DNA from 3 places in the Agromyces sp. Y182 genome. Region 1 is predicted to be linked to each of the others. Evidence: predicted binding sites of a transcription regulator. Region 1 holds the regulator's gene; each other region holds the start of a gene.

Region 1 (10,384 bases):
GCTCCCTCGAACGCCGCCCGGCGATCTTCGTCGCCGCACCATACGGCTCGCTCGACGACGCGCTGTCCGCCCTCGCAGCCACCCCGGTGGAGGCGATCGGCCTCGACCTCGTGCGCGGCGTACTGCCCGCGTCGCTCGACCCGGCGACGGCCGAGTCGCTCGCGGCGAAGACGGTGGTCGCGGGCGTCATCGACGGGCACAACATCTGGCGCGGGGACCTCGCCGCCGCATTCGAACAGCTCGAGGCCGCTCAGCGCCTCACCGCGACCGTCGCCGTCTCCACCTCCACCTCGTTGCTGCACGTGCCGCACGACGTCGACGACGAGGATGCGCTCGATGCACGACTCGTCGGCTGGCTCGCGTTCGCCGACCAGAAGGTCGGCCAGGTGGCCGCGCTCGGTCGCGGACTTGCGAACGGGCGCGCCGCGATCGAGGGCGAGCTCGCCGCGGCATCCGCTGCCCTCGCCGATCGCGGCGGTGCGCCGGGTGTGCGCGTGCCGGTCGTACGCGACCGCCTCGCGTCGCTCACTGAGAGTGACTTCGCTCGCGCGAGCTACGACGAGCGTGTTGTGGCGCAGGCGTCCCTCGGCCTGCCCGAGCTGCCGACGACGACGATCGGGTCGTTCCCGCAGACCGGCGAGATCCGTCGCGCCCGCGCCGGCCTGGTGGGCGGCACGCTCACGGGTGAGGAGTACACCTCGCTCATGCGCGAGGAGATCGAGCGCGTCGTGCGGTTGCAGGAAGACCTCGGGCTCGACGTGCTCGTGCACGGCGAACCCGAGCGCAACGACATGGTGCAGTACTTCGCCGAACTGCTCGACGGGTTCGCGGTCACCAAGCACGGTTGGGTGCAGTCGTACGGCTCGCGCTGCACGCGTCCCTCGATCCTCTGGGGTGATGTCTCGCGGCCGGCGCCGATGACGGTCGAATGGTCCGCGTACGCCCAGTCGCTGACCGAGCAGCCCATGAAGGGCATGTTGACCGGCCCCGTCACGATCCTCGCCTGGTCGTTCGTGCGCGACGACCAGCCGCTCGGCGACACGGCGCGACAGGTTGCGCTCGCCCTGCGCGACGAGATCGCCGATCTCGAGGCAGCCGGTATCCGGGTCATCCAGGTCGACGAGCCCGCACTCCGAGAGCTGCTGCCGCTGAAGCGCGCCGACCAGCCCGCCTACCTCGGGTGGTCGGTCGGTGCCTTCCGCCTCTCGACCGGCGGTGCGGCCCCGGCGACGCAGGTGCACACGCACCTCTGCTATTCGGAGTTCGGCGTCGTGATCGATGCGATCAAGAACCTCGACGCCGACGTCACTTCGATCGAAGCGGCCCGCAGCCGTATGGAGGTCGTCGACGACCTCGAGACGAGCGGCTTCGACCACGGCATCGGCCCGGGCGTCTACGACATCCACTCGCCACGAGTGCCGAGCGTCGACGAGGTGCAGGCGCTCCTCGAACGCGCAGCCGGCGCGATCCCCGCCACCCGGCTCTGGGTCAATCCCGACTGCGGTCTGAAGACGCGCGGCTACGACGAGACCGTCGAGTCGCTGCGGCACATCGTCGAGGCGACCCGTGCGGTGCGGGCCGGTCGCGCCGCCTCGGTACTCGCCGGGTAGCACGGGCGAGCGGATGCCGCGGCTCGCGACATCCGCTCGGCTGACGTTCGGCCGACGCAGGGCTGGGACTCAGCTGGTGTTCGGCCGACGCTCGGCTGGTGTCGAGGCGACGCACAGGCGCAGCGCGTACTTTGGTCGTATGCAACTTGCGGTCCACGAATCCGGCCGGGGTTCGCGAACCGCGGTCCTCATCCACGGCATCATGTCCGATTCCCGCGCGTGGCACCGAGTGACTGCCGAGCTCGAGGCGCAGGGGTTCCGGGTGCTCGCCGTCGACCTGACAGGTCATGGACGCAGTCCGCGTGCCGTGCACTACTCGCCCGCCGCATGGGCGAGCGACGTCGTCGAGACGCTCACGCCGGTGCTCGACGGCCCTCCCGATCTCGTCATGGGCCACTCGCTCGGCGGGCTGGTGGCGAGCCTCGTCGCAGATCGGCTCGCGCCTCGCGCGGCGATCTACATCGACCCGGCCTTCTCCTTCCCGAAGGGCGTGAAGGGGTGGGCGTTCAAGGCATTCTTCGCGATAGCACCGAGGCCGCGCCGGTCGGCGCTGGTGCGCATGAATCCGAAGTGGAGTGCGGTCGACGTCGAGATCGAGCTCGCGACGCTTCGAGACTGGGACAAGCGCACCATCCTCGGTTTCACCGATACGCGACCGCTGGTGCCGCCCGTGCGCCTCGTCGCCCCCACTCTGGTGCTCCTGGCGGAGAAGAGCCTGCTCATCACGGCGAAGGTCGCCCGGCAGCTTCGCGGACAGGGCATGACCGTGGCGACCCTGCGCGGAACGGGCCACACCGTGTTTCGTGACGATCACGCCGGGTTCATGGATGCGGTGTTCGACTGGTTCAACGCGCTGGCGCCTGCCACGGTCGGAAGCGGTCTCGCCGGAGTCCGGACCGCGGCGTAGCGACCGGCCGTCGCCGGCCGCTCCATGACTGACCGGTGGGGTTGCCCGGTCAGACTGCTCGGAGCACCGCGACGATCTTGCCGAGCACTTCGGCATGGTCGCCGACGATGGGCTCGAACGCGCTGTTCCGCGGCAGCAGCCAGGTGTGGCCGTCGCGCTGGCGGAACACCTTCACGGTGGCCTCGCCGTCGAGCATCGCCGCGACGATCTCACCGTTCTCTGCGGTGCGCTGCGAGCGCACCACTACCCAATCGCCGTCGCAGATCGCGGCGTCGATCATGGAGTCGCCCACGACCTTCAACATGAACAGCTCGCCTTTGCCGACCAGTTGACGGGGGAGCGGGAACACCTCGTCGATCTGCTGTTCGGCCGTGATCGGCACACCCGCGGCGATGCGGCCGACCAGCGGCACCATCGCCGCGTCGCCGACCGGGATCGGGTCGGAAGAGGTGACGGGTCGCTCGGTGACGCCCGGCAGCTCGATGAGCACCTCGAGTGCTCGAGGGCGGTTGGGGTCGCGCCGGAGGTACCCGGCGAGCTCGAGCTGGTTCAGTTGGTGCGTGACACTCGAGAGCGAGGAGAGCCCGACGTCGTCGCCGATCTCGCGCATGCTCGGCGGGTAGCCGCGGCTGGAGACCGAGCGCTGGATCATCTCGAGGATCGAGATCTGCTTGGCGCTCAAGCTCTTTCGGCGGCGTGGCCTGCCGGCCGCCTGCACGTCGTCGATGTCGGTGCTCAACGTCTTCGCCCCTCGTAGCGGCCGCCTCGCGGCCGGATGTCGGTGGTCTCTGGTCGACTCTCTTCCAGATATTCGAAACTGTATCCGCCTCGCGCGCGCTCGGCAAACATTTGTTCGAGTGTGTCGCGGAATCCGCTCGACAGAATTCCCCGCGTCTTCCCTTGCGTTGTTCGTCATTCGAATGTATGTTCGGAACAGAGTTTCGCATCCGGTTCTCCCGGCCGAGAGCCGGATGCGACTCCTACAGGAGGTGTGACATGAGTGCAGCGATCGCAACGCCCGGCTTCCAGCCCCCAAGTGCCCTTCAGCGAGAGGAGGCGGCGTCGGTTGTTCCCGCGCGCACGCGGCTCCGACTGACGCGACGGGGCCGCATCGTGTTCACGTCGCTCGGCGCAGTTCCGCTCGTCGTGTGGGCATTCGTTGCGGTGATCGGCGCGGGCGGCGCCGCGGCCGACGTCGAATCCACTGGCGTCTCGTTCGAGGCTGCGTCGTTCGAATACACGACGGTCGGGCAAGGCGACTCGCTCTGGGAGATCGCCGAGTCGATCGACCCCGGGGCCGATGTGCGAGAGATCATCGCCGAAATCATGCGGCTCAACGGGCTCGATGACGCGGTGGTCGAACCCGGTCAGCGCCTTGCGCTTCCCGCCGCTCCGTGACCCGTGACCGTCTGAAGCGTCGGGGTTCCGCCGGTCGATGACGGCGCGTCCGAATGACCTCGGTGCGCATCGTTAGCATTGAAGGGTGACGAGTCTCGAAGACCTCCCCATCCGCGATGACCTTCGTGGTCGCACGCCGTACGGGGCTCCGCAGCAGGCAGTTCCGGTCGCGCTCAATGTCAACGAGAACACGCATCCGATTCCCGAAGACGTCGCACACGATGTCGTCGCCCGTGTCGCCGCCGCCATTCTCACGCTCAATCGCTATCCCGATCGAGAGTTCACCGAGCTGCGGCGTGCATTCGCCCGCTATCTGCGCCATGGCCTCGAGCCGGCGCAGATCTGGGCTGCGAACGGTTCGAACGAAGTGCTCCAGCACATCCTCCAGGCCTACGGCGGGCCGGGCCGCACCGTGCTGGGCTTTGCGCCGACGTATTCGATGTACGGCCTGCTGGCCTCCGGCACCGGCACCGAGTGGCTCACCGCCGGTCGTGATGACGAGTTCGAACTCAGTCCCGAAACGGCCGTGTCGGCGGTGCGAGAGCACGATCCCGACATCGTGCTGCTCTGCGCGCCGAACAACCCGACGGGTACGCCGCTCTCACTCGAGACGATCGAGGCGGTCGTCGACGCGGCGCGCGGCATCGTCGTCGTCGATGAGGCCTACTTCGAGTTCGCCGACCCCGGAACCCCGAGTGCGCTCACGCTGCTGCCGGGGCGGCCCCGGCTGCTCGTGTCGCGCACGATGAGCAAGGCGTTCGCGTTCGCCGGCGCCCGCGTCGGCTACCTCGCCGGTGATCCGGCCGCCATCGACGCACTTCGGCTCGTGCGACTGCCGTACCACCTCTCCGCGCTCACTCAGGCGGCTGCGCTCGGCGCCCTGGCGCACTCGACCGAGATGCTCGCGATGGTCGATGAGATACGCACCCAGCGCGAGCGCATCTCGGTCGAGCTCCTTCGACTCGGGTTCCACCCATATCGCAGCGGCTCGAACTTCGTGCTCTTCGGCGGGATCGACGACCCGCATGCGGTCTTCGATCAGTTGCTCGCGCGCGGCATCCTGATCCGCGAGATCGGCATCCCCGGTCACTTGCGCGTCACGGCCGGCACTGAGGCCGAGACCACCGCCTTCCTCGAAGCGATCGCCGTTTCGGCCCCGAATAGGATTGACTCATGACCGCAACGAGACCGCCGCGCACCGCCCGGGTCCAGCGCGAGACGAGTGAATCGAGCATCGACCTCTCGATCGATCTCGACGGCACAGGCGTGAGCGACATCGAGACGAGCGTGCCGTTCTACGACCACCTGCTCACGGCGTTCGCGAAGCACTCGCTCACCGACCTCACCGTGCGGGCACGCGGCGATATCGAGATCGACGTGCACCACACGGTCGAAGACGTCGGCATCGTGCTGGGGCAGGCCATCAAGCAGGCGCTCGGCGACAAGCGCGGCATCTCGCGGTACGGCGATGCCCTCGTGCCGCTCGATGAGGCGCTCGCACAGGCGGTCGTCGACATCTCGGGGCGTCCGTTCCTCGTGCACACCGGAGAGCCCACCGGGTTCGAGTACCACCTCATCGGCGGGCACTTCACCGGCTCGATGGTGCGGCACGTCTTCGAGGCCATCGCGTTCAACGCGGGCCTGACCGTGCACGTTACCGTGCTCGGCGGCCGCGACCCGCATCACGTCGCCGAAGCCGAATTCAAAGCGTTCGCGCGGGCATTCCGTCAGGCGAAGTCGTTCGACCCGCTCGTGTCCGGCGTTCCGTCGACGAAGGGCGCTTTGTGAGCCGCACCCGGCGCGTCGTCGTGCTCGACTACGGCTCGGGCAACGTGCACTCTGCCGCGAAGGCGCTCGAGCGTTCCGGCGCAGAAGTCACCGTCACCGCCGACCGGGCCGCAGCACTCGAGGCCGATGGTCTCGTCGTGCCGGGTGTCGGTGCGTTCAAGGCGGTCATGCAGCAACTGCACGCGGTTCGCGGTGAAGAGATCATCGATCGGCGACTTGCCGGCGGCCGGCCGGTGCTCGGCATCTGCGTGGGCATGCAGGTGCTGTTCGAGCGGGGCGTCGAGCGTGGCGTCGACACCGAAGGACTCGGCGAATGGCCCGGCATCGTCACCGAGTTGCCTGCCGCGGTACTGCCGCACATGGGTTGGAACACGGTCGAAGCGGGTGAGGGCTCCGCGCTCTTCGCGGGCATCGAAGACGAGCGCTTCTACTTCGTGCACTCGTTCGCAGCGCAGCAGTGGCTGCTCGACGTGCAGCCGCCGTTCCCGAAGCCCGCGCTCACGTGGGCCGAGCACGGCGGTCGGTTCCTCGCGGCCGTCGAGAACGGACCGCTGTCGGCGACCCAGTTCCATCCCGAGAAGTCGTCGGGGCCCGGCATCCGCTTGCTCGCCAACTGGCTCGGCACGCTCGACTGAGCCCATCGGCGTCACGTGCACGTCGCCGCGACGTGGTCGGACTAGGATGCTGTGACTGTGCCGATTCGCAGGCGCGACCGCGATCTCTAGGACAGTGAATGAGTGAATTCAACAAGACCCCCCGCCTGGTTTTGCTTCCGGCCGTCGATGTGGCCGGTGGCAAGGCGGTGCGCCTGACGCAGGGTGAGGCCGGCACCGAGACCAGCTACGGCGACCCCGTCGACGCGGCCGTCGATTGGGCCGATCAGGGGGCCGAGTGGATCCACCTCGTCGACCTCGACGCGGCGTTCGGTCGCGGCTCGAACGCGGGCGTGCTGAAGAAGGCCATCCGCCAGGTGCGTGGCGTGAACGTCGAACTCTCCGGTGGCATCCGCGACGACGAGTCGCTCGAGCATGCCCTCGAGATCGGCGCCAAGCGCATCAACCTCGGTACGGCAGCGCTCGAGAACCCCGAGTGGGCGGCGTCCGTCATCGCTCAGTACGGCGAGGCGATCGCGATCGGGCTCGACGTGCGCGGCACGACGCTCGCCGCGCGTGGTTGGACGCAGGACGGCGGTGACCTCTGGCAGGTCATGGAGCGCCTCGAAGAAGCCGGCGCCGCCCGATACGTCGTCACCGACGTCACGAAAGACGGCACGCTGCAGGGCCCGAACCTCGATCTGCTGCGCCAGGTGATGGACCGCACGCACCGCCCGGTCGTGGCATCGGGGGGCATCTCGAGCCTCGACGACATCGTCGCCCTCCGCGAGCTCGTGCCGCTCGGCCTCGAGGGTGCCATCGTGGGCAAGGCGCTCTACGCCGGTGCATTCACGTTGGCCGAGGCGCTGGATGTCGCTTCGCAGTGACCCCGGCGCCGAGCCGGGTCGCGGTGAGACGGATGCCGCGGCATCCGTCGACTCGCAGTCGGCTGCCGGTGCCGGTGCTGGTACCGACTCCGCCGGCGTGCCGTGGGCGGGGCGGGCGTTCCAGTCGAACGCGCATGCCGCCGACGACGGCCGGGCACCGGAGGCCCTCGCCGCCGCGCTGGACGGTTTCCGCGCGGGCACGATCGGCCAGGCCGCCGTTGTGGCGGAGTTCGCCCGATCGCGTCTCCTGATCCCGCTCCTCGCCGAACTCGGAACCGGCGGTGCGGAGACGGGCGCGCACGGCCTCGCTGTCGACAAGAGCCAGGAGCTCTCGATCGTCACCGTCGAGGGGCCTGATGGGCGCAAGGTGCTGCCGGTGTTCGCCTCGGTGCAGGCGATGTCGCGATGGAACCCCGTGGCGCGGCCGGTGCCGGCCGACGGTGTGCGGGTCGCCCTCGCCGCCGCTGACGACGGCACCGATCTCGTCGTGCTCGACCCGGGCTCCGCGACCGAATTCGTGCTGCGGAGGCCGGCGCTCTGGGCGGTCGCGCAGTCGCAGGACTGGCATCCGCCGTTCGAATCCCGAGAGGTCGAGGCCGCATTCCGTCGTTCGATCGACCGGGAGCTCGCGGTGCTCGGTGTGACCCTCCTCGCCGGCGACCCCGACGCGCGACTCGCCGGTCCCGAGCTCGTGGTGCGCCTGGAGCTCATCGGTGGGCTCAGCCGGGACGAGCTGGACGCGACGACGGCGCGTCTTGCACGTCGGTGGGCGGCCGACGACGTCATTGCGACGTCGGTGGATTCGCTCACGGTCAGACTCGTGGGTGGCGCACCACTCGCCTGATCGCGCGTCTGCCGATTGCGTGGGCGCTGGCGTGGCATCGCGCGGGTGGATGCGTCTGTCGCCTGAATGGGGCCGTTGACCGTTCCCCCTGCAGCGGCGCACAATCGGGTTGTGCGTGCGGCGCACGGAATCCAGGTGCGGCATGGATGGATCGACATCGCCGACCGGTGGCGACACCGCGTACGACGAAGTGCTCGAGGCTGCCGGTCATCACGCACGGGAGTGGCTGTCGGGGGTGGGCGAGCGCCGGATTCCGCCGCGCGCGACCCTCGATGAGATCAAGGACCGACTGGGGCGCGAGCTGCCCGTGATCGGTGAGCCAGACCTCGATGTTCTCGTGCGGCTCGCAGAGGGCGCCGAGCCGGGACTCATCGCGATCGGGTCGCCTCGCTTCTACGGCTGGGTGATCGGCGGCACGCAGCCGGTCGCGCTCGCTGCAGACTGGCTGGTTTCGGCGTGGGATCAGAACACGGGACTGCGAGCGATCACTCCGGGTGCGGTCGCCGTCGAGGAGCTCGCGGGGGAGTGGCTCCTCGAGATCCTCGGATTGCCGGAGGGCAGTGACGTCGGGTTCACGACCGGGGCGACGATGGCGCAGTTCTCGTGCATGGCGGCCGCTCGAAACGAGGTGCTGCACCGCGTCGGCTGGGATGTCGAGACCAATGGGCTCGCCGGTGCGCCGGCCGTGCGGTACATCGCCGGTGAAGAGCGGCACGGCACGGTCGACCTGGCGGCGCGTTATCTCGGCCTCGGGGCGCCGACGACGGTACCGGCCGACGGGCAGGGGCGCATCCGCGTCGACGAGTTGAGCGCTGCGCTCGCAATGGGCACGGGCCCGGCGATCGTCGCCCTCCAGGCCGGCAACATCCACTCGGGCGCATTCGACGACTTCGCCGCCGCGATCGAAGTCGCCCATGCCGCCGGCGCTTGGGTGCACGTCGACGGCGCGTTCGGGCTGTGGGCGGCGGCGTCCTCCGCGCTCGGCCACCTCGTGGCGGGATTCGAAGGGGCCGACTCCTGGTCGACCGATGCGCACAAGACCCTCAATGTGCCCTATGACTGCGGCATCGCCATCGTGCGTGATCCTGCGGCGATGCGCCGCGCGCTCGGTATGCACGCGAGCTACCTGCAGGCGACGGACGTCGGTGCGGACCCGCACGAGAAGGTGCCCGAGCTGTCGCGCCGCGCGCGAGGGGTGCCGACGTGGGCGGTGCTGCGTTCCCTCGGCCGCACGGGGGTCGCGGGCCTCGTCGACGGCCTGGCCGAATCGGCCCGTGCCATCGCCGACGGCCTCGGCCGGCTTCAGGGCGTCGAGGTGCTGAACGACGTCGTGTTCACACAAGTGTGCATCGCGCTCGATGACGACGCGGCGACAGCCGCGCTCAGCGAGCGGCTGTGGTCCGACGGCGAGGTGCTCGCGATGACCTCGCGCTGGCGGGGTCGCACCGTCGTGCGGTTCTCGGTGAGCAATTGGCGCACGGATGCCGCGCAGGTCGCGCGCACGGTCGAAGCCGTCTCCCGTGCCCTGGCCGCGATCCGCGCGGAGACTCCGTCGGTCGAGTAGCCTTCCCCGTCGGTCGAGTAGCGCCCTCCCCGCTGGTCGAGTAGCGCCTTCCCCGTCGGTCGAGTAGCGCCCGACGAAGGAGGACGCGTATCGAGACCCCACAACGCTCAGCCCGCAGTCGGCGGCATCCGCTTGAATGGAGTCATGACGGAAGCGCTCGACGCGTTCTCGCCTGCGACGCGGGCGTGGTTCACCGAGTCCTTCCGCGCGCCCACCGCGGTACAGCGCGGCGCCTGGCAGTCGATCTCCCGTGGCGATCACTCGCTGGTCGTCGCGCCGACCGGTTCAGGTAAGACGCTCGCCGCGTTCCTCTGGGCGATCGACCGACTCCACCACGAGGGGGCCGACGCGACCACCACGGGCACCCGGGTCATCTACCTCTCGCCGCTGAAGGCCCTCGGCGTCGACGTCGAACGCAACCTGCGGGCACCGCTCGTGGGCATTGCGCGTACGGCCGCCGCCCATGGTCTCGAGGTGCCTGAGGTGTCGGTTGGGGTCCGCTCGGGCGACACGCCACCGGCCGAGCGACGCTCGCTCGTCGCGCATCCGCCCGAGATCCTCATCACGACCCCCGAGTCGCTCTTCCTCATGCTCACTTCGGCTGCACGCGAGACGCTCCGCGGTGTGCAGACGGTCATCGTCGACGAGATCCACGCGCTCGCGGGCACCAAGCGCGGCTCGCATCTCGCGCTCTCGCTCGAACGACTCGACGAGCTCACGGCGCAGCCGGTGCAACGCATCGGCCTGTCGGCGACGGTGCGTCCGCACGAAGAGGTCGCCCGGTTCCTCGGTG
Region 2 (10,384 bases), on a different contig from region 1:
TTGGAATGGTGAAGATACCCACGTCAGATCATGCTCCTGTGCTGCGTCTGCTCCGCACGACGGCGTCGGCGGAGGATGAAGAAGAGGCCGCCCACGAACAGCAGGGTCATCCCGGCCCAGAACCAGGGCGCGGGCTCGGACCCCGTGGACGGCAGAACCCCGACCGGAATAGTGCCCGGCCCGCCTGAGCCGCCCCCTGCCAGGAGGAACACGATCGTGTGCTCGCCCGCAGCAACCGAAGTGGGAACCGTTGCCCGCAGCGCGATGACCCCGGAGGTATCCGCTACGGCAGTGCCGAGCACCACCGGATCGGAGTGCAGCTCGACTCGAACCGACTCGCCCGCGGTGAAGCCGCTCGCCTCGATCACGAGACGGTCGCTCGGCCTCACGGTGAGGCCATCGGGTGCGTCCGCGATCCGGCTCAGCTCCAGCGCTGCACCGGTGTTACCGGCCACGTCGACCGCGCGCAGCTGCACGCGCTCGGGGCTGCTCTCCGCAGCGAGGAGCGGGCTGAGGCCGCTCAACCAGCTCGTGCCGTCGAGCGAGTACTCGATGCGGTCCGCACCTGATCCTGCATCGCTCGCAACAGCGGTCATGGGCCCGGCCGTCGACAGCCAGCCCCAGACCATCGGATCGACGCGGTCGACCTTGACCTCCTGAACACCGGTCGCACTGGTGTTGCCCGCGACGTCGGTGGCGCGGAACTGCACGGTGTACTGGCCGTCGGGCAGATAGACCGGCTCGGAGTATTCGGTCCAGTCGTCCTCGCCGAGACGGTACTCGATCGAGTCGATCTCCGACCCGGCATCCGTCGCGGTCAGCGTCGCCGACGCATCTGCGCGCAGCCAGGCGTTAGCTCCCGCCCCCGACAGCTCGAGTGTCACGCTGGGTGCGATGCCGTCGGCGATCGAGATCGCGAGGCTGTTCGTGCCCTCGACGTTGCCCGCCACATCCGTCGAGGCATAGCTGACGGTGTGGTCGCCGAGCCCCTCGACGACGACGGCAGTGCCATCGAAGTCGGCCCAGTCGCCACCGTCGACCTGGTATCGCGTGGCTGCGACGCCCGAGCCTTCGTCGGTGGCCGAGAGCGTCACCGAGGCACGTTCGGCCGCTTCGTCGGCTTCGCTCGACGTGTCGCTCGCGTGCGTCACGGGGGCGACTGCGTCGACCTTGAACGACACGGCAGCGACCGCACTCTCGTTGCCCGAGGCATCCACCGCCCGATACTCGATCGTGTGTTCACCCGTTTCCGTCACCGTGATCGGGTCGGAATACGTCGTCCACTCGGCCCCGCCCGCCTTTCTGTACTGTGAGGTCACGTCGCCGGCTCGGTCATCCTGGGTCGCGATCGTCACGGTCGCATCGCCCTGAAGCCACCAGCTGCTCTCAGCTGCGGGTGCCGGCGTCACCGTTGCCATGACCACAGGGGCGATGGTGTCGGCGTCGACGGGTGAGGTCCAGAGGTCGGCGATCGAGGCGTCGAAATCGGAGTCGGCAGTGCGGTCCATCCGAATCCGCACGGTGCCGTCATTGCTGAGCGCCTTGGGATCGTCGACGAGGATCTGGTAGTTGCCGAGGCCGGCGGAATTCATTGTTCTGGTGAACACTCGCTTCTGCACGACCAGCCCGTCGACCAGCACGTCATAGCGCTTGAGCCGCGGTCCGTCGAAAGTCTCGATGGCCTGGATGACGAACGGTTCGTTCTTCGGAACCTGCATGTCGAACTCGAAGAACGAGCCACGCATGCTGCTGGTGTAGCGGCGACTGAGGCCGCCCTCGACGCTGGTTCCAGACGACGCGGACGCCGTCAGGTTGTGCGCCGACTCCGATGCGCCGTCTCCGAGGTCGATGTGATCGAAGCTCCCGTGCGACGGCAGCGGCACGGTCGCGTGGATAGCGACGGCCCCCGTGGCCAGGCCTGCTCCGTCTCGCTCGAATGCGACCGGGAGTGAGAGGTCCTCCTCGCTCAGCGTGGTCGGCACGAAGACCGTGACGGGAACGGTTATGGCGCCTCCGGCAGGCACTTCGATGATGCTCGTCGGCAGCGGGGTCGCCCAGCCGTTCGGCACGACCACGCACGCCTGCCCAGACACCGCGACGGTTCCTGTGTTCTGCAGCGTCACGTCCACAGTCGTCGCCGTTGACGGTGCGACCGTCCCCGGCGTCGCAACGGCCTCGCTGACGGCGATGCCGGAGGCGACAGACGCGGTGATGGATGCCGAAGCCGACAGTTCGGTGTCGGCGTACGTGTAGTCGACCCGGGCGCCGAGCGTGAGGTCAGCCGGCAGTTGACTGCCGGGCACGGTGACCGTGAACTCGTCGACGTGGCTCTCGCCGGGGGCGAGGGCATCGAGCGTGCCGCCGATGGCCGGTTCGACGGTCCATCCCTCTGGCAGTGAGGGGGTCGCAGTGACGGCGGTCAGTGACTCGGTACCGGAGTTGCCGATCGTCGAGGTGAGGGTGAACCGGTCGCCGGGCAGGAGCGTGCTGGACTCGCCGATCGAGAGGTCGACCGAGATGCCGGTGAGGCCGGAGAGGACCTCGGTGAGCGCATCGTCGATGTGCTCGAGGCCGCCGGCCAGCACCGCCAGCGTCGCTTCGCCGATGCCAGAGGATGGGAGCCAGGCCTCCGCGGCCCTCACGGTGGCGAGCGCCGCCCGGAGCTGCATGATGGCACCGGCACCGTCGGCTTCGACGATCTCGATCGCATCGCTGATGTTCGAGATGGCGTCGGTCAGGTCGTCGGTCAGTCTCGCGGCCAGCTCGGCGGTGAGGTCTCCCCCACTCCGCAGGTCTTCGACCTGGTCGACCAGTGCTTCGGCCGCCTCGACGATCTCACCGAGGGCTCCTCGCTGCTCGCTGACGGCGAAGTCGTAGCTTCCTGAACCGACGACGACCACGACGTGCGCGGCGTCACCCGGGAGCATTTCGATGCCCTCGGCGTCACCGAGCGGTACGCCGCTCTCGGTCACGGCAGCGAGGTTCGCGGCTGGAATGCGCACCGTCGCAGTGGTGTTCACCGGCACCGTCGCCTTCAACGAGAAGCCGGCAGCATCGCGCGACCAGTCGCTCGAAATCTCCCCGTACACCGACTGGAAGGCGGCCTTGCCGGTGGTGAGACTGCCACCGGGGGTCGGCGCGATGATCGACGACTTGTACCCGGGCTCGTCTGCGCTGATGCCGCCGATGTTGCGATACATCCAGTCGCCGACCGCACCGAACGCGTAGTGGTTGAACGAGTTCATCGAAGGGTCGCCGAAGTTTCCGTTGGCGTCGATGGAGTCCCAGCGCTCCCACATCGTGGTCGCCCCGGACTCGACCTCGTATCCCCACGAGGGAATGGTTTTCTGCTCCATCAGCCGGTATGCGGTGTCCCAGTTCCCGGTCTCGCTCAAGGCGTTCATGAGCCAGGGAGTACCGAGAAATCCGGTGGAGAGGTGATAGCCGCGAGACGCGATGTTGGCGACCAGTTTCTCGCCGGCCGCTGCGCGGAGCTCTGCCGGCACCAGGTCCATGCCCAGCGCCAACGCGTACGCCGTCTGGCTGCCGCTCGTGACGGTGCCGTCCGGCGCGACAAATTTCTCGACGAAGACGGCCGTCGCCTCCTCGGCGATGGCGCCGAAGCGTTCGGCATCCGCGGTCTCGCCGATCGCCGCCGCCATCTTGCTCATGAGTCGCGCGTCGTACGCGTAGTAGGCGGTGCCGAGCACCTCAGCGGGAGTGGCATCGGCCAGGTTGAGCCAGTCGCCGTACGGCCCGTCCACCCGGATGTAGTCGGGGAAGTTGGTCTCGAGGAACCCGAAGAATCCGAGCATCGACTCGTAGTTCTCCGAGATGACCTCGGTGTCGCCGTAACTTCTCCACGCCGTCCACGGAATGGTCACGGCGCCGTCCGACCAGCCGGTGCCGCTGTCGAACGCGTCGTCGGGCATCGGCGTCCACTGCGGGATCTCGCCGTCGTCCTTCTGCTTGTCGCGCACATCCTTCATGAACTTCTTGATGAACTTGAGCGAGTCCATGTTGAAGGTCGCCGTGCTCACGAACGCATTGAGATCACCCGTGTAGCCGAGCCGCTCGTCGCGCGCAGGCGTGTCGGTGGGCACCGAGATGAAGTTGCCTCGCTGCCCCCAGACGATATTCCTCTGCAACTGATTCAACATCGGGTCGGATGTCTCGAAGGCACCGGTCTGCTCGAGATCCGAGGAGAAGACCTGGCCGACGACGTCGACGAGCGCGGGGGGCGAGGACACGCCGCTGATCTCGACGTACCGGAAGCCGTGCTGCGTGAAGCGCGGCATGTAGGTGATGGTGCCGTCGGCGCCGAAGGTGTAGTGATCGGTCGCCTTCGCCGCACGCAGGTTGGCGGTGTAGAGACTCCCGTCGGCGCTGAGCACCTCACCGTGACGGATGGTCGCGTGCTGGCCGGCCACGCCGGTCAGGGTCACCTTCGCCACACCCGCCATATTCTGGCCGAGGTCGTAGATGTAGCTGCCTGCTGGAGCCTCGGTCTGCGCGACGGCCGGCAATTCGTGTGTGATGCGAACGGGTTCGTCGGTCTGCGGCCGCAGGTACTGGATCGCGGCGGAGTCGAGCACCGAGGCATCCGACCATGAAGAATCGTCGAAACCGGGCTGGTTCCAGCCGTCCTGGAGCCGGTTGGCGTCGTAGCTCTCGCCCATGAGCAGGTCGGCGCTGACGAACGGTCCGGGAGCCGTTGTCCAGCTGGAGTCGGTGCCGATGACCTGTTCCGTGCCGTCGGTGTAGTGGATGACGAGTTTGGCGATGACCCCGGGCTGCGAGCCGTAGCGGTTGGCGCCGAGCCAGGCGATGTGGCCGGAGTACCAGCCGGGAGCGACCATGGCCCCGATGGCGTTGTCGCCGCTCGCGATCAGCTCGGTGACGTCATAGCTCTGATACTGGATGCGTTGCGCGTAGTCGGTCCATCCGGGAGCCTCCTGCTGATCGCCGACCTTCTGCCCGTTGAGTGAGAGTTCGTAGAGCCCCAGAGCGGATGCATAGACGCGCGCGCTGGCGATCGCCCTGCCGTCTCGGGTGGGGAAGCTCTTGCGCAGGATCGGCAGGCTCGGCTTCCAGAGGGCCTCGACCGTGCCCGAGACGTGAAGACCGCCGTTCTCTCCGTGGAGGAGCTCGCCGACGCCGAACGGGTTGTCGCCGGAGTCGAAGCGCGATTCGTACATGGTCTCGGTCGGCGAATTGACGGTGATCGAGTGGAAGACGACGTCGTCGTGCGAAGAGTCGTGCAGGCGCACTCCGACGTATCCGCCGGAGTGCGAGGTGTCGGTGCGCACGTCGACGACGACGCCGTTGATCGTCGTCGTGATGGTGGAGCCGCTGAACTGGATCGACATCGTCGCGCGGTGGGCGAGCACATCGGCGGCGAGGCCGACCTCGGTGAGATCGATCTCGTCAAGGACGGAATAGCTGCCGTCCACCCGGTTGTGCGGGCGCAGTTTCGGGTGGCCCGGCTCCGTGTCGTTCAGCTGCCACATGTAGGCGTTGCCCGTGTCCGTGGAGCTTCGCAGGTAGAGGCCGAAGCCGGTTCCGGGTTGGGCCGTGAAGTCGACGTTGACGGTGTAGTCGCGCCACGCCGCGGCCTGAGCGGTCGCGTCCGCACCGATCCAATCGCTCTGCCACTCGTCGTTGCTCAGCATCGCGGTCTCGAACGAGCCCGGCTCAGACCAGTCGGACTCATTGGAGCGGTTATCCCAGACCTTCACCTGCCAGACGTAGCGGGTCTCAGACACCAGGTCCGGACCGCCGTACTGCACACCCAGCTGCTGGTCGGAGTCGACTCGGCCGGCGTTCCAGACATCCGCTGATTCGAGCTGATTCTCAGAGCTCGCCACCCTGATCTGGTACGCCGTCTGGGTGACGCCTCGCTCGGTCGAGTGGAGCTGCCAACTCAGCAGCGGCGCCGTGCCCTCGATGCCGAGCGGATCGACCAGGCTGTTGGCTTTCAAGTCAGATGCCGTGAGCGCCGGAGCATCAGCTGCGCTCGCTCCCGCAACCGGCACGAGAATGCCGGCCACAGTGAAACCGATCGCGATCAGCAACACGCCGATCCCACGAACACGAGCGCGTGGCTGAGTGGATTCATGCATCGTTGCTGGAGCTCCAATCGTCATTGATCGGCCGTAAACAGCTGAAGGATCATTGAATCGATTCAGCGCGCCGCCGTCGAAACACTTTCATAGGGATTGGACCCACGTCAAGTGTTCGCACAACCGGTCCAAACATTCGGAGCCTCAGCCGTCAATGAGGCGTGAGTCGTAGATTCCTACGAATTCCCGCGCATCGCCCCCGCTTTCGCACATCGAAGATGCGGGTGTGGCTGCGCTCATTCGTACCCTGAATGGAGGCATTCGCGGAAGAATTCGAGAACACCCTGCCCATGGGAGAATGCGGCCTACCCCGGGGCGTGAACAATGCGGCACGCATGAGAGCGAACACCAGCACCCCAGGACAGTCGCACTGCCGACTTGCTAGTTTCGAACATGTGTTCGAAACTAGGTGAGTGACCATGACCGCTCCCCTCGCCCCGGCTGAAGTGCCCTCGCGCGTCGAGGAGCTGCAGGCCCGCATCCGCGGGATGCAGGCCACGCGGCTCGACTCCAAGACGGTGCCCACGCATCCGGCTCTCGAGCAGGTGCTGCCGGGTGGCAGCCTGCGCGAAGGCACGGTCGTCTCCGTCGAGGGCTCGACCACCCTGCTCATGGCCCTCCTCGCCGGCCCCTCGGCGAGCGGGCGCTGGGTTGCCGTCGCCGGCATGCCGGAGTTCGGCGTCGAGGCGGCCGCACGGTTCGGCATCGACCTCGACCGACTCGTGCTCGTGCCCGACCCGGGGCGGCAGTGGCTCGCCGTGGTCGGCGCGCTCGCCGACGTGATTCCCGTGGTCGCCGTGCGACCGGCCGGTCGGGTCGCCCCCGCCGAGTCGTCACGGCTGACGGCGCGGCTCAGGCAGCGCGGCACCGTGCTGCTCGTCGCGGGCGAGTGGCCCGGCAGCGACGCGAGCCTCGGGGTCGAGACGAGCGAGTGGCACGGGCTCGAGCTGGGGCACGGGCATCTCAGCGACCGCGACGTCATCGTCACGGCCGGCGGGCGCGGGGAGTTCGGCCGGCGTGCACGCTCGCGGCTCCGACTGCCGGGGCGTTCCCTCGAGTTCCAGGCGGCCGCCGACGATGAGACGCCCCGGGCACCGGTGCGCCTCGACGTGCCGGTGCGCCTCGATGAATACGTGCGGCGGGCCGTTTGATGATCATCGATCCCGGCCGAACGATCGTGCTCTGGTGTGCCGACTGGCCCGTGTTCGCGGCCTGTCGCGAACACGGGATCGACCCGGCCTCCCCCATCGCCCTCACCGAAGGAGGGCAGGTCTTCGCCTGCTCGGCTGCCGCCCGCAGCGACGGTGTCGTTCGCGGATTGAAGATTCGCGAAGCCCAGTACCGCTCCCCCGCGCTCACGCTGCTCGACTACGACGCCTCGCTCGATGTGCGGGTCTTCGAACCGGTCGTGCGACGTGTCGAAGAGACGGTGCCTGGCGTGCAGCTCATCCGCCCGGGCACGCTCGCGATGCGGGCACGCGGCCCCGCCCGCTACTACGGCGGCGAGGATGCCGCGGCGCAGGCGCTCCTCGACACCGTCGCCGCACTCGGAGTGCCGGGGGCCAGGGTGGGCGTCGCCGACGGCCCCTTCGCGGCCGAGCAGGCCGCGCGGGCGACCGGCGAGTCTCCCGTGGGCATCGTCGCGCCCGGGACATCCGCTGCGTTCATCTCTCCGCTGCCCGTGAGCCTCGTCGTCGATGCGCGCACGTCGACCCTGCTCAACCGGCTCGGCGTTCGCACCCTCGGCGAGTTCGCAGCGCTACCCGAGGCCGATGTGCGGCGTCGCTTCGGCGCGGCGGGCGCGTTCGCACACGACCGGGCGTCGGGGCGCGAGCAGGCCAGGGTGCTCGCACGCACACCGCCGCCCGAGTTCGAGGTAGCGCAGGAGTTCGAGCCGCCGCTCGATCGCATCGACCAGCTCGCCTTCGCCTTCCGGGTGCATGCCTCCGAGTTCATCGAACGCATGCGGGCGAAGCGACTCGTGTGCACCGGCATCCGCGTCGAGATCGACGACGAAGGCGGCGGGCACTCGAGCCGAAGCTGGCTGCACCCACGCTGGTTCACACCCGCCGACGTCGTCGACCGGGTGCGCTGGCAGCTGCAGGGCGCGGGCACCGCCGACAGCGGACTCGCCTCGCCCATCGTGCGGCTACGCGTCGTGCCCGAACGCATCGACTCGACCGGCAACCACGAAGAGGGGCTCTGGGGCGGCGGACCCGACGAGCGCGTGCACCATGGACTCACCCGGGTGCAGAGCATGCTCGGCCACGATGCGGTCGTGACCGCGTCGGTCGGTGGTGGCCGCATGCTCGCCGACCGGCAGGTGCTCGTGCCATGGGGCGACCGGGTTCCCGAGCGCACGGGCGAGCAGACGGCGGCGCCGTGGCCCGGCAGCCTGCCCGCTCTCGCGCCCGCGAGCGTCTTCCGTGAGCGGCTGCCGATCGGGCTGCTCGACGCCAGCGGCTCCCCGGTCACGATCGACGCCCGGGGGGCGATCTCGGCGAACCCCGAACGCTTCGCGCTCGCCGGCGGTGACGCCGCCCCTGTGCGGGCCTGGGCGGGGCCCTGGCCGGTCGTCGAGCGCTGGTGGGACGCAGAGCACGCCAAGCGAGTGCACCGCTTCCAGATCGTCGACGACGACGGCTGCGCGTGGCTGCTCGTACGCGACGAAGCAGGCTGGTGGGCCGAAGCGAGGTACGACTGATGGGTGGTGGTCCCTGATGGGGTGGAACAACCCGGGCATCCCGTGGTCGGAGCTCGAGCGCAAGCTCTCCGATGCGCGTCGGCCGGGTGCGCCCAAGCTCATCGTCGACGGCGGCGACAGTCCGGCGTGGAGCCGCAAGCGGCATCCGTATCGCCCTGCAACCGACCTCGAGGCGCCGACCGGGCCGGTCGTGCCCTACGCCGAGCTGCACGCGCACTCGAACTTCAGCTTCCTCGACGGCGCCTCATCACCCGAGCAGTTGGTCGAAGAGGCGCAACGGCTGGGCCTCACGGGGCTCGCCATCACCGACCACGACGGCTTCTACGGCATCGTGCACTTCGCCGAGGCCGCCGAGAGCTTCCCCGAGCTGCAGACGGTCTTCGGCGCCGAGCTCTCGCTCGGCCTGCAGGGCCCGCAGAACGGCTTCGCCGACCCCGAAGGCGAACATCTGCTCGTGCTCGCCAGACGCGAAGCCGGCTATCACCGCCTCGCCGGCGCGATCACCGCCGGTCAGCTCGCCGGCGGCGAGAAGGGGCGACCGGTGTACTCCCTCGAAGAGCTCGCCGAACGGGCGGCCGGTGAGTGGATCGTGCCGACCGGATGCCGCAAGGGCGCGGTGCGTCGTGCACTCGCCGAGGGCGGGGCGGATGCCGCGGCGCGCGAGCTCGATCGCCTCACCGCGCTCTTCGGCCGTGAGAACGTCGTGGTCGAGCTCTTCGACCACGGGCATCCGTTCGATCAGCAGTCCAACGACGCCCTCGCCGGACTCGCCGAGCGGGCAGGCCTGCCGCTCCTCGCGACGAACGCCGTGCACTACGCGACTCCGCCCGAGCATCGCCTCGCTGCGGCCCTCGCGGCGGTGCGGGCGCGCCGTAGCCTCGACGAACTCGACGGGTGGTTGCCTGCATCCGACCAGCTGCACCTGCGCAGCGGCGCCGAGATGGCCGAGCGGTTCGCCCGATACCCCGGCGCGGTCGCCCGTTCGGTGACGCTCGCCGAAGAGCTCGGATTCACCCTGCGCAGCGCCCGCCCGAAGCTGCCGAAGCAAGAGGTGCCGGCAGGACACACGCCGATGAGCTGGTTGCGGGTGCTCGTCTGGCAGGGTGCAGAGCAGCTCTATCCCGGTGTGCCGGCTCACGTACGCGATCGGCTCGAGCGCGAGCTCGACGTCATCGAGCTGAAAGACTTCTCCGGCTACTTCCTCATCGTGCACGACATCGTCGCCGAGGCGCGGCGACGCGGCATCCTCTGCCAGGGGCGCGGTTCGGCGGCGAACTCGGCGGTCTGCTACGCGCTGCGCATCACCGCGGTCGACTCGATCGGCTACGACCTGCCGTTCGAGCGCTTCCTCTCCGCGCTCCGCGATGAGGAGCCCGACATCGACGTCGACTTCGACTCCGACCGGCGCGAAGAGATCATCCAGTACGTCTACGACAAGTACGGCAGGCAGAATGCCGCGCAGGTCGCGAACGTCATCAGCTATCGGCCGAAGGTCGCGGTGCGCGACATGGCGAAGGCGCTCGGCTACTCCACCGGCCAGCAAGATGCGTGGTCGCGA
Region 3 (10,384 bases), 510 kb from region 1:
AGAACGAGACCCTGATGAGCCGGGAGCGATCCGCGTCACCGATCCACGAGACGAGCGCCGTGAGCGCCGAACGCTGGTCTGCCCGAAGGTCGCCGGCGGCACCGGCGGGGTCGTCGATGATCGTGTCGACTCCGCGGTTCAGCCGCACGTCGGCGGCGAGATCGTCGAGCCAGGTCGACTCGATGCCTGCTCGGAGGGCCCGGCGCAGTGCCTCGGCGAGCTCGCGCGCCCGGTCGGCGTCGGCCACCGAGATGCGTTCGGCCGTCATGACCCCGGCGAGGAAGGGCAGCACCTCCCGACCCAGTACCGAGACCGGGCTCTGTCGCACCGACCGGGCGATGCCCGCGCGCAACTCCGCGTCGCGCTGCAGCGCCGCCCGGTTCGCCTCGCGCTGCCAGGCCAGGGTCTCCGCGACGATGCTGTAGGAGTACCCGGCGGCCGCGGCCGACATCGCCAGCACCGGGGTCGAGTTCACCGCGATGAGCGCCGCCAACGGGACATCCGTTACCGTGTACGCCGCTGCGCCCACGACGAGGATCGAGAGCACGGCCGTCGAAAGCACCCCGGCGAGCGCCGATGACACCCACGTGCAGAACGGGGCGAGCGCGAGGATCAGCATGCCGATCACCGCCGGCCCGAAATCGTCGTAGAGATACCGGTTGCTGCCGATGGTGCTCACGTACTCGGCGATCGCCGCGCCGACCGACAGGGTCACGACGAGCCAGAACCGCTCGGCGGTGAGCGGCGCGCGAGCCGGTGATGCCGACACCGCGGCCGCCGTGCCGGCGCCGGCCACGAGCACGAGCGCAACGGCCGCGGCAACCGGCGAGCCGACCTCGTCCCGATGCCACCACGTCAACGAACTCGCCAGCACGAACGCGAGCACCGCACCGATCGTCACGATCGGTGACGCGCTGATCGCCCCGATCGGATCAGCCTCCTGTTGCGTGAGCCGCATGCGCCCGTTCATTCGCCGCCCTCGGGCACGGTCAACACGATGGTCGTGCCGATGCCCTTCGTCGACCACAGGCGCACCGTGCCCTGCTCCTGCTCGATTCGGGCGCGAATCGAGGTGCGCAATCCGATGCGGTCGGGCGGCACCTCGGCCTCGTCGAAGCCGACGCCGCTGTCCATCACCGCGACCGTCACCTCGCCACCGCCGAGGCCCAGGGCGAGCTCGGCTTCCGAGACCCCTGCGTGTCGGGCGACGTTGATCAGGCATTGCGCCACCGCTGCGTCGAGGGCCGCCACGCGCCGCGGACCGAGGGTGCCGAGCACCGCGAAATCACCGGTGACGCGCACCTCGAGGCCGGCATTCGCGGCTGAAGAGAATGCGTGGCCGAGCGAGGGTACGGTCTCTTCGGTCGGCGCGCGCGGGTCGACGGATGCCGCGTTCCGGCCGCCGCGCTGTCTCGAACGCCGTGCGCTGGACCGTCCGCCGGCTCCCGGAGCGCCGCCGCTCGGACGATCGGTGCCGGCCATGCCTGCCGCTCCAGCCGCGCCTGCCGCACCGGCCGGCGAGTCGCCCGGGGACGGCTGGCGGCCACGCCCGCCCTCCGCACCCTCGGTCGGCGCGGTACCGGCCACGGCCACCGCGTGGTCGATCGCCCAATCACGGCCGACGATGAGACCGAGATCTTGACGAATGCCCACGCGCAAGCGTTCGTCGACGGGGCCCGATCCGCCCGCCGCGATCGCCACGAGATGGCTGAGCGCGGTGTCGTGCAGACGAGCGGTTGCGCGGAGCTCGTGGTCGTGCCGGCTCGAAAGCTCCCGAGTCTGCTGACTCGCCTGATGCAGCCCGGTCTCCCGACGCATGTCGAACCGGCGCGTGACACCGTCGAACACGCGCACGACGACGACGAGGGCGAACGCGAGCCCGGCGGAGGCATTCGGAGCGTAGGTGCCGCCGATGAGCGCGACCCCGAGGAATGCGGCCGCCTCACCGAGTCCGAAGCCGAGGGTCGCCCACGTGAGCGCGATCACCGAGCCGCTGCCCGCGCCGCCGACGAGGAGCAGGGCGATCCGGGGCAGGGCGAGCACCGCGTTGTTCGTCGTCGTGAATTCGCCACCCGGCCTCATCATGATCACGGTCAGCGCGAAGACGGCACCAGTGCCGATGACGAGATAGACGACGGTGAGGAGGACCGTGGGATACCGCGAGGCGAAGGCGAGCAGCACGATCATGACGAATGCGAGCGCCGCACCCGCCCATCCCTCGGATTCACCACCGATGGTCGCCATGACGATGCCCAGGATCGTGCCGACGCCGAGGCACGCGAATGCAGCGCAATGACCGGCATCTGCGAGCGCCCGACTCAGCGAATCCCGCGCCAGATGTCCTGGCAATCCCAGAGTCATCCTGACCCTCCGCTCGTACCCGCCCGTGCGAACAACGATGTCCGGGCTTCTGCGGATTATCCCAGTTTCGAGGCCATCCGCGCGGACGGCACGATCAGAACAGCGCCGATGGATCGGGCGGCAACCCGAGCATGTCGGGCAGTTCATCCCCCGAGATGGCCACGGGACGCACCCCACCGGCCCGTTGTACGCTGCCAACGACCCGCCCGAGCGCTGACGACCGCACGCCACCCGTCACCGGGTCTTCACGCCCGCGCTCGAGCCCGTGCGCCCTGATCAGCGGTCGAATGCGCTCGCCGAGCCACTGCCGATACGCCTTCGGCGCATAGGCGTTGCTGCCGTAGTACATCGAGCGGTACTTCGGCACGAGCTCGGGGTGAGCCCGCTCGAGCCACTGCATGAACCAGGGTTTGACCGTGCCGCGAAGATGCAACGCCGTATAGAGCACACTCGTGCCCCCGGCGGCCTTCACTTGGCGCAACGCCTCGTCGAGGTGGGCCTTGGAGTCGGTGAGGTACGGCAGGATCGGCATGAGGAACACGGAACAGTCGAGACCCGCCTCGCGCACGGCGGTGACCGTCGCAAGTCTCGCCTTCGCGCTCGGCGTGCCGGGCTCCACCGATTGCTGCAGCTCGTGATCGTAGATCGCGATCGACATCGCGAGATCGACGGGCACGTGCTCGGCCGCCTCGACGATGAGCGGCAGATCTCGGCGAAGCAGGGTGCCCTTCGTGAGGATACTGAACGGCGTGCCGCTCGAGGCGAGCGCGTCGATGATGCCGGGCATGAGCGAGTAGCGCCCTTCGGCCCGCTGGTATGGGTCGGTGTTGGTGCCGAGCGCCACGGGCTCGTGCCGCCACGACCGCTTCGCGAGGTCGGTGCGAAGCACCTCATCGACGTTGACCTTCACGATGATCTGCCGGTCGAAGTCGTCGCCCGCGTCGAGGTCGAGGTACTCGTGCGTCGGCCGAGCGAAACAATAGGCGCATGCATGTGTGCACCCCCGGTAGGGGTTGATGGTCCAGCCGAACGGCATCGCCGACTGACCGGGCACACGATTGAGGGCCGACTTCGCGAGCACCTCGTGAAAGGTGACCCCGGCGAAGTCGGGAGTCTGCACCGAGCGCACGAGATTGTTGAGCTTGGCGAGGCCCGGCAACGCGCCGGCCTGCTCGACCCCCAGCTCCTGCCCGCTCCACCGCATACCAACATTCGAACACATGTTCGAATGAGAAGCAAATGGATGCCGCGGCGCGCCGTGCACACCGCGGCATCCGTTCGCTTCGCGCGTGCGGTTCGTCGGACGAAGACCGCCTCTGCAGGACCAGAAGCGACCCACCTGTCATACATTGCGGCGTTCGGCTACGAACTCGCGAGTGCCGGGGCGACGAACCCGGCTGCGCGATGCCCGGCGGTGCGGCCCGCGGCGAGCTCCAACGTCTCGCCCGACCAGCGGCGTCGCAGCCACCGGTCGTGGCTCGCGATGACGACCGCTCCGGGGTAGGCGCCGAGCGCCTCCTCGAGGTCGGTCGCGAGCGCGAGGGAGAGGTGGTTCGTCGGCTCGTCGAGGAGGAACACGTGCGGCGGCCGTGCGATCACGAGCGCGAGCGCGAGACGGCGCTGCTGCCCCACCGACAGCGACCCGATCGGGCGCGCCTCATCGCGCGGGGCGATGAGGCCGAGCGTCGCGAGCGGCACCTGCTCGGAGCGCCGCTCACCCAGCACGCGCTCGTAGAGACGGTGCGGCGAGGCATCCGGATCCGCGAATCGCACGTCCTGCTCGAGCAACTGCACGCGCAGCCCCTTACGCCGGTGCACCGTGCCACGATCGACACGCTGCGTACCCGCGAGCACGTTCAGGAGCGTCGACTTGCCCGCGCCGTTCGCACCCGTCACGAGCAGCCGCGTGAGCGGCGCCACCCGCAGCGCATCGAGTGCGAGCCGCCCGTCGACCGCGACATCCGTCAGTTGCAACAGCAGGCCGGATGCATCTTCGAGCGCGTGGGAACCAGACGGAATGCCGGCGAACGCGAGCGGCGCAGGCGGCTTGCGCACCTGTTCGCGTTCGAGCGTGTCGAGTCGGAGCTCGGCATTCCGCACGCGGCGAGCGACCGTACGGTCGACGTTCTCGCCCTTGAAGTGCCGGATGAACTTGTCGTTGTCGGTGGCCGCCCGGCCGTGGGCGACGTGACGGGCTGCCCCGGCGACGTCGGCCCGAAGCCGCTTGAGCTCCTGCTGCTCGTCGTCGAACTGTCGCTGCCAACGCTCGCGTTCATCGGCCTTGACCGCGAGGAATTCGCTGAAACCGCCGCCGAAGACAGTGCCGCCTGCCGCCGCGAGCAACTCGTCGCTCGAAGCACCCGAACCACCACCGGCACCAGAACCAGTACCGGCAGCCCCCGAGCCGACGAGCGCGAGCGCCCCCGCCCGCCCAGGGTCGAGGTCGAGCAGGCCCGTGGCCGCACGATCGAGGAACTCCCGGTCGTGGCTCGCGAACACGACCGGCCCGCGCCACGCGCGAAGCCGACCCTCGAGGTACGCCGCAGCGTCGTCATCGAGGTGGTTCGTCGGCTCGTCGAGCAGCAGCGCGTCGGGCGCGCTCAGGAGCAGCGCGGCGAGCGCGAAGCGCGACCGCTGACCGCCCGAGAGCTCCTCGATGCGACGGTCGAGACCGAGCATGCCGACACCCAAGCCGTCGAGGAGTTCGTCCCGGCGCGCGTCGGCACTCCACACGTCGGCGCGTTCGGCTGCGTCGAGCGCCGCCGAGTACCGTGCGGAGGCACCGGAGTCATCGACGGCGAGCGCCGCCGCGGCGTCGTCGAGCTCGCGTTCGATGGTACGCACCTCGGCGAGGGCCGCTTCGAGCACCTCGCCGACGCGATCCTGCGGGTCGAACGGCAGCTCCTGCGAGAGCAGCCCCGTGCGGTGCGGGCGCGTGATGCGGCCCGAAGCAGCCGCGTTCGATGGGGCGGATGCCGCGGCATCCGCTCGCTCGAACTCGCCGGCCAGCAGCCGAAGCAGCGTCGACTTGCCGGCGCCGTTCTCGCCGATCAGCCCGAGCCTCTGGCCCGGCGCGACGGCGAAGCCGAGGTCGGAGAACACACGTCGATCGGGGTACGAGACCGAGAGCCCGTCGACGCGGAGATAGTGGGAGTGGGTGACGGATACAGCCATGGGTACGCCCTTTGCGGGAATGCCCCCGGGCGGTCGACGGATGCCGCGGCGCGCGTCCGTTCGAACGATGCACCGAACTGGCGGAACGCCGGCGCGCGGCGCCGGCGACCGCCCGGGAGCGGAATGAAGCCCCGCCGGGCATTGCCGTCAATGGGTGCGCGCAGATGCTGTCGCGATCAGCACGGTCGTATCAGAACCGTGTGCACACACCACATGTCAACGGCGCCTCAGGCGCGGGACGATGGTGTGTACTCACTTCATAGCGGGCACGACGATACCAGACGCCACCGTGAATGCAAAGGGCTCGACTCAGGCTGCGAGGCCCAGCACCTTCGCAGTCTCGGCGAGCGTGGCCGATGCGACCGCCGGATCGCTCGAGAGCTCGGTGCCGTAGCTCGGGATCATCTCTCGCAGCTTCGGCTCCCATGTCGCCATGCGGTCGGGGAAGCAGCGAGCGAGCACGTCGAGCATGATCGGCGCCGCGGTCGACGCACCCGGAGAGGCACCGAGCAGACCGGCGATCGTGCCATCCGCACCCGTGATGATCTCGGTGCCGAACTGCAGGATGCCGCCCTTCTCAGGGTCTTTCTTCATGACCTGCACGCGTTGGCCGGCGGTGATGAGCTCCCAATCTTCGCTCTTGGCCGTCGGCATGAACTCCCGCAGGGCCGCGAGCTTCTTGTCGCGCGAGGCGAGCAGCTCGGAGACGAGGTACTTCACGAGGTCGAAGTTCTTGAAGGCGACCTGCAGCATCGGACCGAGGTTGTGCAGGCGCACCGAGAACGGCAGGTCGAACCACGTCGAGGTCTTCAGGAACTTCGGCGTGAAGCCCGCATACGGACCGAAGAGCAGGGCGGTCTCGCCGTCGACGACGCGAGTGTCGAGGTGCGGCACCGACATCGGCGGGGCACCCTTCGCGGCCTTGCCGTAGACCTTCGCCCGGTGCTGCGCGACGAGCTTCGGGTTCGTCGTGCGGAAGAACTGGCCCGAGATCGGGAACCCGCCGAAGCCCTTGATCTCGGGGATGCCCGAGTGCTGCAGCAGCGCGAGTGCGCCGCCGCCGGCACCGACGAAGACGAATCTCGCGTTCACCGTCTTCGGCGTGTTGCCGACGAGGTGGCGCAGCCGCAACATCCAGGTGCCGTCGCTCTTGCGCTTGAGCGAGGTGACCTGGTGGTTCGTCGCCACCTGGGCACCGCGCTGCTCGAGGTCACGGAACAGCGAGGTCGTGAGTGCACCGAAGTCGACGTCGGTGCCCGCCACGATGCGAGTCGCTGCGACACGGGCCTTGGGGTTGCGCTTCTTGGCGAGGAGAGGGGTCCACTCGGCGATGCGCTCGAGGTCTTCGGTGTACTCGACATCGGGGAACAGCGGCTGGTCTTGCAGGGCGGCGACGCGCTTCTTGAGGTACTCGATGTTGGCTTTGCCCTTGACGAAGGTCATGTGCGGCGTCGAGTTGATGAAGTTGTGCGGCTCGGGCAGCGCCCCCTGCTGCACGAGGTACGACCAGTACTGGCGACTCACCTGGAACTGTTCGTTGATCGAGACGGCCTTGTCGGCACTGACCGTGCCGTCGGGGTTCTCGGGCATGTAGTTGAGCTCGCAGAGGGCCGCGTGGCCCGTGCCGGCGTTGTTCCACGCGTTCGAGGACTCTTGCGCGACCTCGCCGAGGCGCTCGTAGACGCGGATCGACCAGTCGGGTTGGAGTTGCGAGAGCAGGGAGCCGAGCGTGGCGCTCATGATGCCGCCGCCGATCAGCACGACGTCGACGGTTTCCTCGGAATTCACGGATTCCAGTCTAGTTGGCGCTCGAGGCGCCTCCGACCGGGGGTGGCTGCTCCCCTGCGTGCTGCTCGCCGCTACTCCCCGCCGAGCACCGGGAGGCCCCGGTCGTCGAGCGGCCACGACGGGTTGTGCGCGAGTTCCCAGAGGTTGCCGTCGGGGTCGGCGACGTACCCGCTGTAGCCGCCCCACTCGGTCACGGCCGGCGCTTTCGCGATCGATCCGCCCGCCAGCACCCAGTCGCCGAGTGCGTCGTCGACCTCTTCGCGCGAGGCGAGGTTGATGGCGAGGGCCACCGCGCGGAACCCCGGCGCGTGCGCGTGCATCGTCGGCAGCGCGGCATCCTTCGCGAGTTCGGCGGTCTCCCACAGCGCGAGCACTCCGCCCGGCGTCGCGAAGAACGCGACCTCACCGGCGACCGACGACGGGGCTTCGCGCCAGCCGATCCTCTGGTAGAACGCCGTGGCGGTCTCGACATCGGCGACGCCGAGTGTGATGAGGGAGAAGCGCTGCGGAATGGCCATGCACCGACGCTACGCCTCTCGCCCCGGCGCCCGCACCCTCCTCGCTCTCTTTCCCTCTTGCAGCAATTCAGGACGGGAGGCGTGTCACGTGATGCTCGGGCCGAATGCCGGTGCGACACGCCACTCCTCTCCTGAATTGCTGCACGGAGAATGGGGTGGCGCGGGGCGCGGGGCGCGGGGTGCGGGCCCCAGAGGGCCGCAATGCCGCCCGCGATCAGGCCGATGCCGGCGGTGATCAGCGCCGCAGCGAGCGAGAGGACGCCGACCCAGAGCAGGACGATGAGTCGGTTCGGCTTCTCGGGGTCGCGGCTGAGCACCGAGAGGAAGAACCCGGCCGGCACGAGGATCGCGGCGATCGGCACGCCGACGCGGGCGAGCCACATCCAGAAGCCGTCGAGCGCGGCGTACGAGATGACCGCGAGGATCGCGACCGAGAACACGAGCAGCACGGCCGCGTGCGCATGGCCGGCCCGGAAGAAGCTCAGCTGCAGTCGATTGGCGGGCACTCCCCCACCAGGCGCCGAGCCGGCCGAGGCGGCCGACCCGTACCCGCGCGCCCGCGTCGCGCTCGAAACCCGCGGGCAGGTCTACGACCCCGACTTCGCCGCCGTCGCCCAACTCGAAGGCGCACTCGCCGCGGCAGAAGACGCCGGTATGCCGATCACGCCCGAACGACTCGCCCGATACGGACGAACCGTCGCCGAACTCGCCGAGTACGACCTCGAGCGGATGCCTCCGGAGCCGCACGCCGCCGTCGAGTACACCGTGCTCGGCACCGCACTCTACGAACCGGTGCTGCTCGCCCTCCGGCGCCTCGCCCATCAGGACGCGGCGGTGCGCCGCCTCGGAGGTGCCGACTGAGTCGTGGCGGCCCTGCGTCGTGTGCGGAATTCAGGTCGGGAGGCGTGTCGCGCTCCGCCCGGCGAGAATTCGAGCACGACACGCCTCTCCCGACCTGAATTACTGACGACCGTGGGTGGGGCATCGCGCCGCGGACCCGAGTGTGCGGCGGGGCTTCAGTGTGCGGCGGGGCTTCAGTGTGCGGCGGGCTGCACCTCGCGCGCGGCATCCTGCGTCGCCCGCATCACCGCGGCGCGGGCACGGTCGATCGCCTCATGTGTCGCGCCGGCGTGGCTGAGCGCCAGCAGCGCCGCACCCACGATCGGCGCCACCTCGAGAATCTCGATGCGGGCCATGGGCGCAACCTGCGCAAGCCCCGCGGTGATGCCGGCGATCAACCGCTCGTCGCCGGAACGGATGATGCCGCCGCCGAGCACGATCGGGATCGGATCCGCCGCGAGACCGAGACGCACGACGCAGGCCCGGGCGAACGCCACGAGCTCTTCGGCCTGCCGGTCGACGAGCGAGGCCGCGACGGCGTCGCCCGACCCGGCCGCCGCGAACACCGCGGGCGCGAGCGCCGTGAGCTCGCTCGACTCACGGCGACCGAAGTGCAGGTCCTCGATGAGCGCTGGGACCGAAGCGACGCCCAGGTGCTCGATGATGGCCGCGGTGAGCGAGGTGCTCGGGCCGCGACCGTCGGAATCGCGCGCCGCATGCCAGAGGGCCTGCTCGCCGAGGCCGCTCCCGCCGCCCCAGTCGCCCGAGATGCCGCCGAGCGCCGGGAAGCGCACGTCGGCGCCGTCGGCGCGCACGCCGATCGCGTTCACGCCCGTGCCGCACACGATGGCGACCGCGTCGGGCTCATCGGTGCCGGCACGGAGCAGTGCGTAGAGGTCGTTGTCGACGACGGTCGACGCGTCGGCCCAAGCGAAGCCGGCGATCGCACCGGCGTACTGCTCGATCTCGACCGGCAGGTCGAGGCCCGAGATGTACAGGCTCGCATGCACCACGCGCTGCCCGCCCGCGACGGCGCGAACCAACTCGTCGACGACCGAGACCGCCTCGGAGAGTCCCTCGAAGTGCGGGCTCGAACCCGAGCCGCGTCGGTGCGCGACCAGCTCACCGTCGATCGTGAGGGCGACCGCGTCGGTCTTCGATCCCCCGCCGTCGACCGCGACGATGACGCCGCTCGCGCCACCGTCGGCCACTCCGCTCGCGCCGATCATCGGGCCCACTCCAGGAACGGCGCATTCTCGGCCATGAGCAGGTCGGTGAGCTGCTCGGCCCGGTCGTGCTGCAGCACGAGGGGGTGTGCCCGCATCGCACGGAGCACTCGGTCGCGCCCGCCGTGCACCGCCGCGTCGAGCGCGAGCCGCTCGTAGCCGGCGACACCGGCGATCAGGCCGCGGATGTCGTCGGGCAACGGCGCGACCGGTTCCGCGACGAATCCCCCGTCGCGGAACACGGCCGGCACCTCGATCACGTGGTCGTCGGGCAGGAACGGCAGCACGCCGTCGTTGCGCAGGTTGACCACGCGGGCACGGCTGGCTCCGTCGCGCATCGCCGCGAGCAGCTCGATCGCGGCCTCGGAGTAGAAGGCACCGCCGCGACCTTCGAGCGCCGCGGGCTTCTCGTGCTGCGACGGGTCGGCGTAGACCTCGAGCAGCTCGCGCTCGATCGCGCGCACCGCCTCGGCCCGG

Evidence for each region. The regulator LexA, encoded in region 1, represses DNA repair genes until DNA is damaged. The targets are predictions, from matches to a motif close to TCGAACANNTGTTCGA.
Region 2: the regulator LexA is predicted to act here: its motif matches at 6,510-6,525, upstream of imuA' (DnaE2-dependent mutagenesis accessory factor ImuA').
Region 3: the regulator LexA is predicted to act here: its motif matches at 3,574-3,589, upstream of AC1C2R_RS02465 (Rv2578c family radical SAM protein).

Annotation. Positions count from the first base shown of each region.
Region 1 covers NZ_JCAIUF010000001.1:29,316-39,699, reverse strand. Annotated here, with positions in the region: gene metE (5-methyltetrahydropteroyltriglutamate--homocysteine S-methyltransferase) at 1-1,610, shown strand, start outside; gene AC1C2R_RS00185 (alpha/beta fold hydrolase) at 1,624-2,517, shown strand; gene lexA (transcriptional repressor LexA) at 2,567-3,244, opposite strand; gene AC1C2R_RS00175 (LysM peptidoglycan-binding domain-containing protein) at 3,514-3,915, shown strand; gene AC1C2R_RS00170 (histidinol-phosphate transaminase) at 4,001-5,092, shown strand; gene hisB (imidazoleglycerol-phosphate dehydratase HisB) at 5,089-5,703, shown strand; gene hisH (imidazole glycerol phosphate synthase subunit HisH) at 5,700-6,338, shown strand; gene priA (bifunctional 1-(5-phosphoribosyl)-5-((5-phosphoribosylamino)methylideneamino)imidazole-4-carboxamide isomerase/phosphoribosylanthranilate isomerase PriA) at 6,437-7,183, shown strand; gene AC1C2R_RS00150 (SseB family protein) at 7,167-8,027, shown strand; gene AC1C2R_RS00145 (pyridoxal phosphate-dependent decarboxylase family protein) at 8,170-9,591, shown strand; gene AC1C2R_RS00140 (ATP-dependent helicase) at 9,736-10,384, shown strand, end outside.
Region 2 covers NZ_JCAIUF010000002.1:433,941-444,324, forward strand. Annotated here, with positions in the region: gene AC1C2R_RS16615 (family 78 glycoside hydrolase catalytic domain) at 1-22, opposite strand, end outside; gene AC1C2R_RS16620 (family 78 glycoside hydrolase catalytic domain) at 24-6,074, opposite strand; gene imuA' (DnaE2-dependent mutagenesis accessory factor ImuA') at 6,542-7,273, shown strand; gene AC1C2R_RS16630 (DNA polymerase Y family protein) at 7,273-8,826, shown strand; gene AC1C2R_RS16635 (error-prone DNA polymerase) at 8,843-10,384, shown strand, end outside.
Region 3 covers NZ_JCAIUF010000001.1:539,417-549,800, forward strand. Annotated here, with positions in the region: gene AC1C2R_RS02455 (hypothetical protein) at 1-958, opposite strand, end outside; gene AC1C2R_RS02460 (sensor histidine kinase) at 967-2,361, opposite strand; gene AC1C2R_RS02465 (Rv2578c family radical SAM protein) at 2,456-3,565, opposite strand; gene AC1C2R_RS02470 (ABC-F family ATP-binding cassette domain-containing protein) at 3,724-5,535, opposite strand; gene AC1C2R_RS02475 (malate:quinone oxidoreductase) at 5,845-7,323, opposite strand; gene AC1C2R_RS02480 (VOC family protein) at 7,395-7,841, opposite strand; gene AC1C2R_RS02485 (hypothetical protein) at 8,121-8,702, shown strand; gene AC1C2R_RS02490 (N-acetylglucosamine kinase) at 8,876-9,910, opposite strand; gene AC1C2R_RS02495 (family 4 glycosyl hydrolase) at 9,907-10,384, opposite strand, start outside.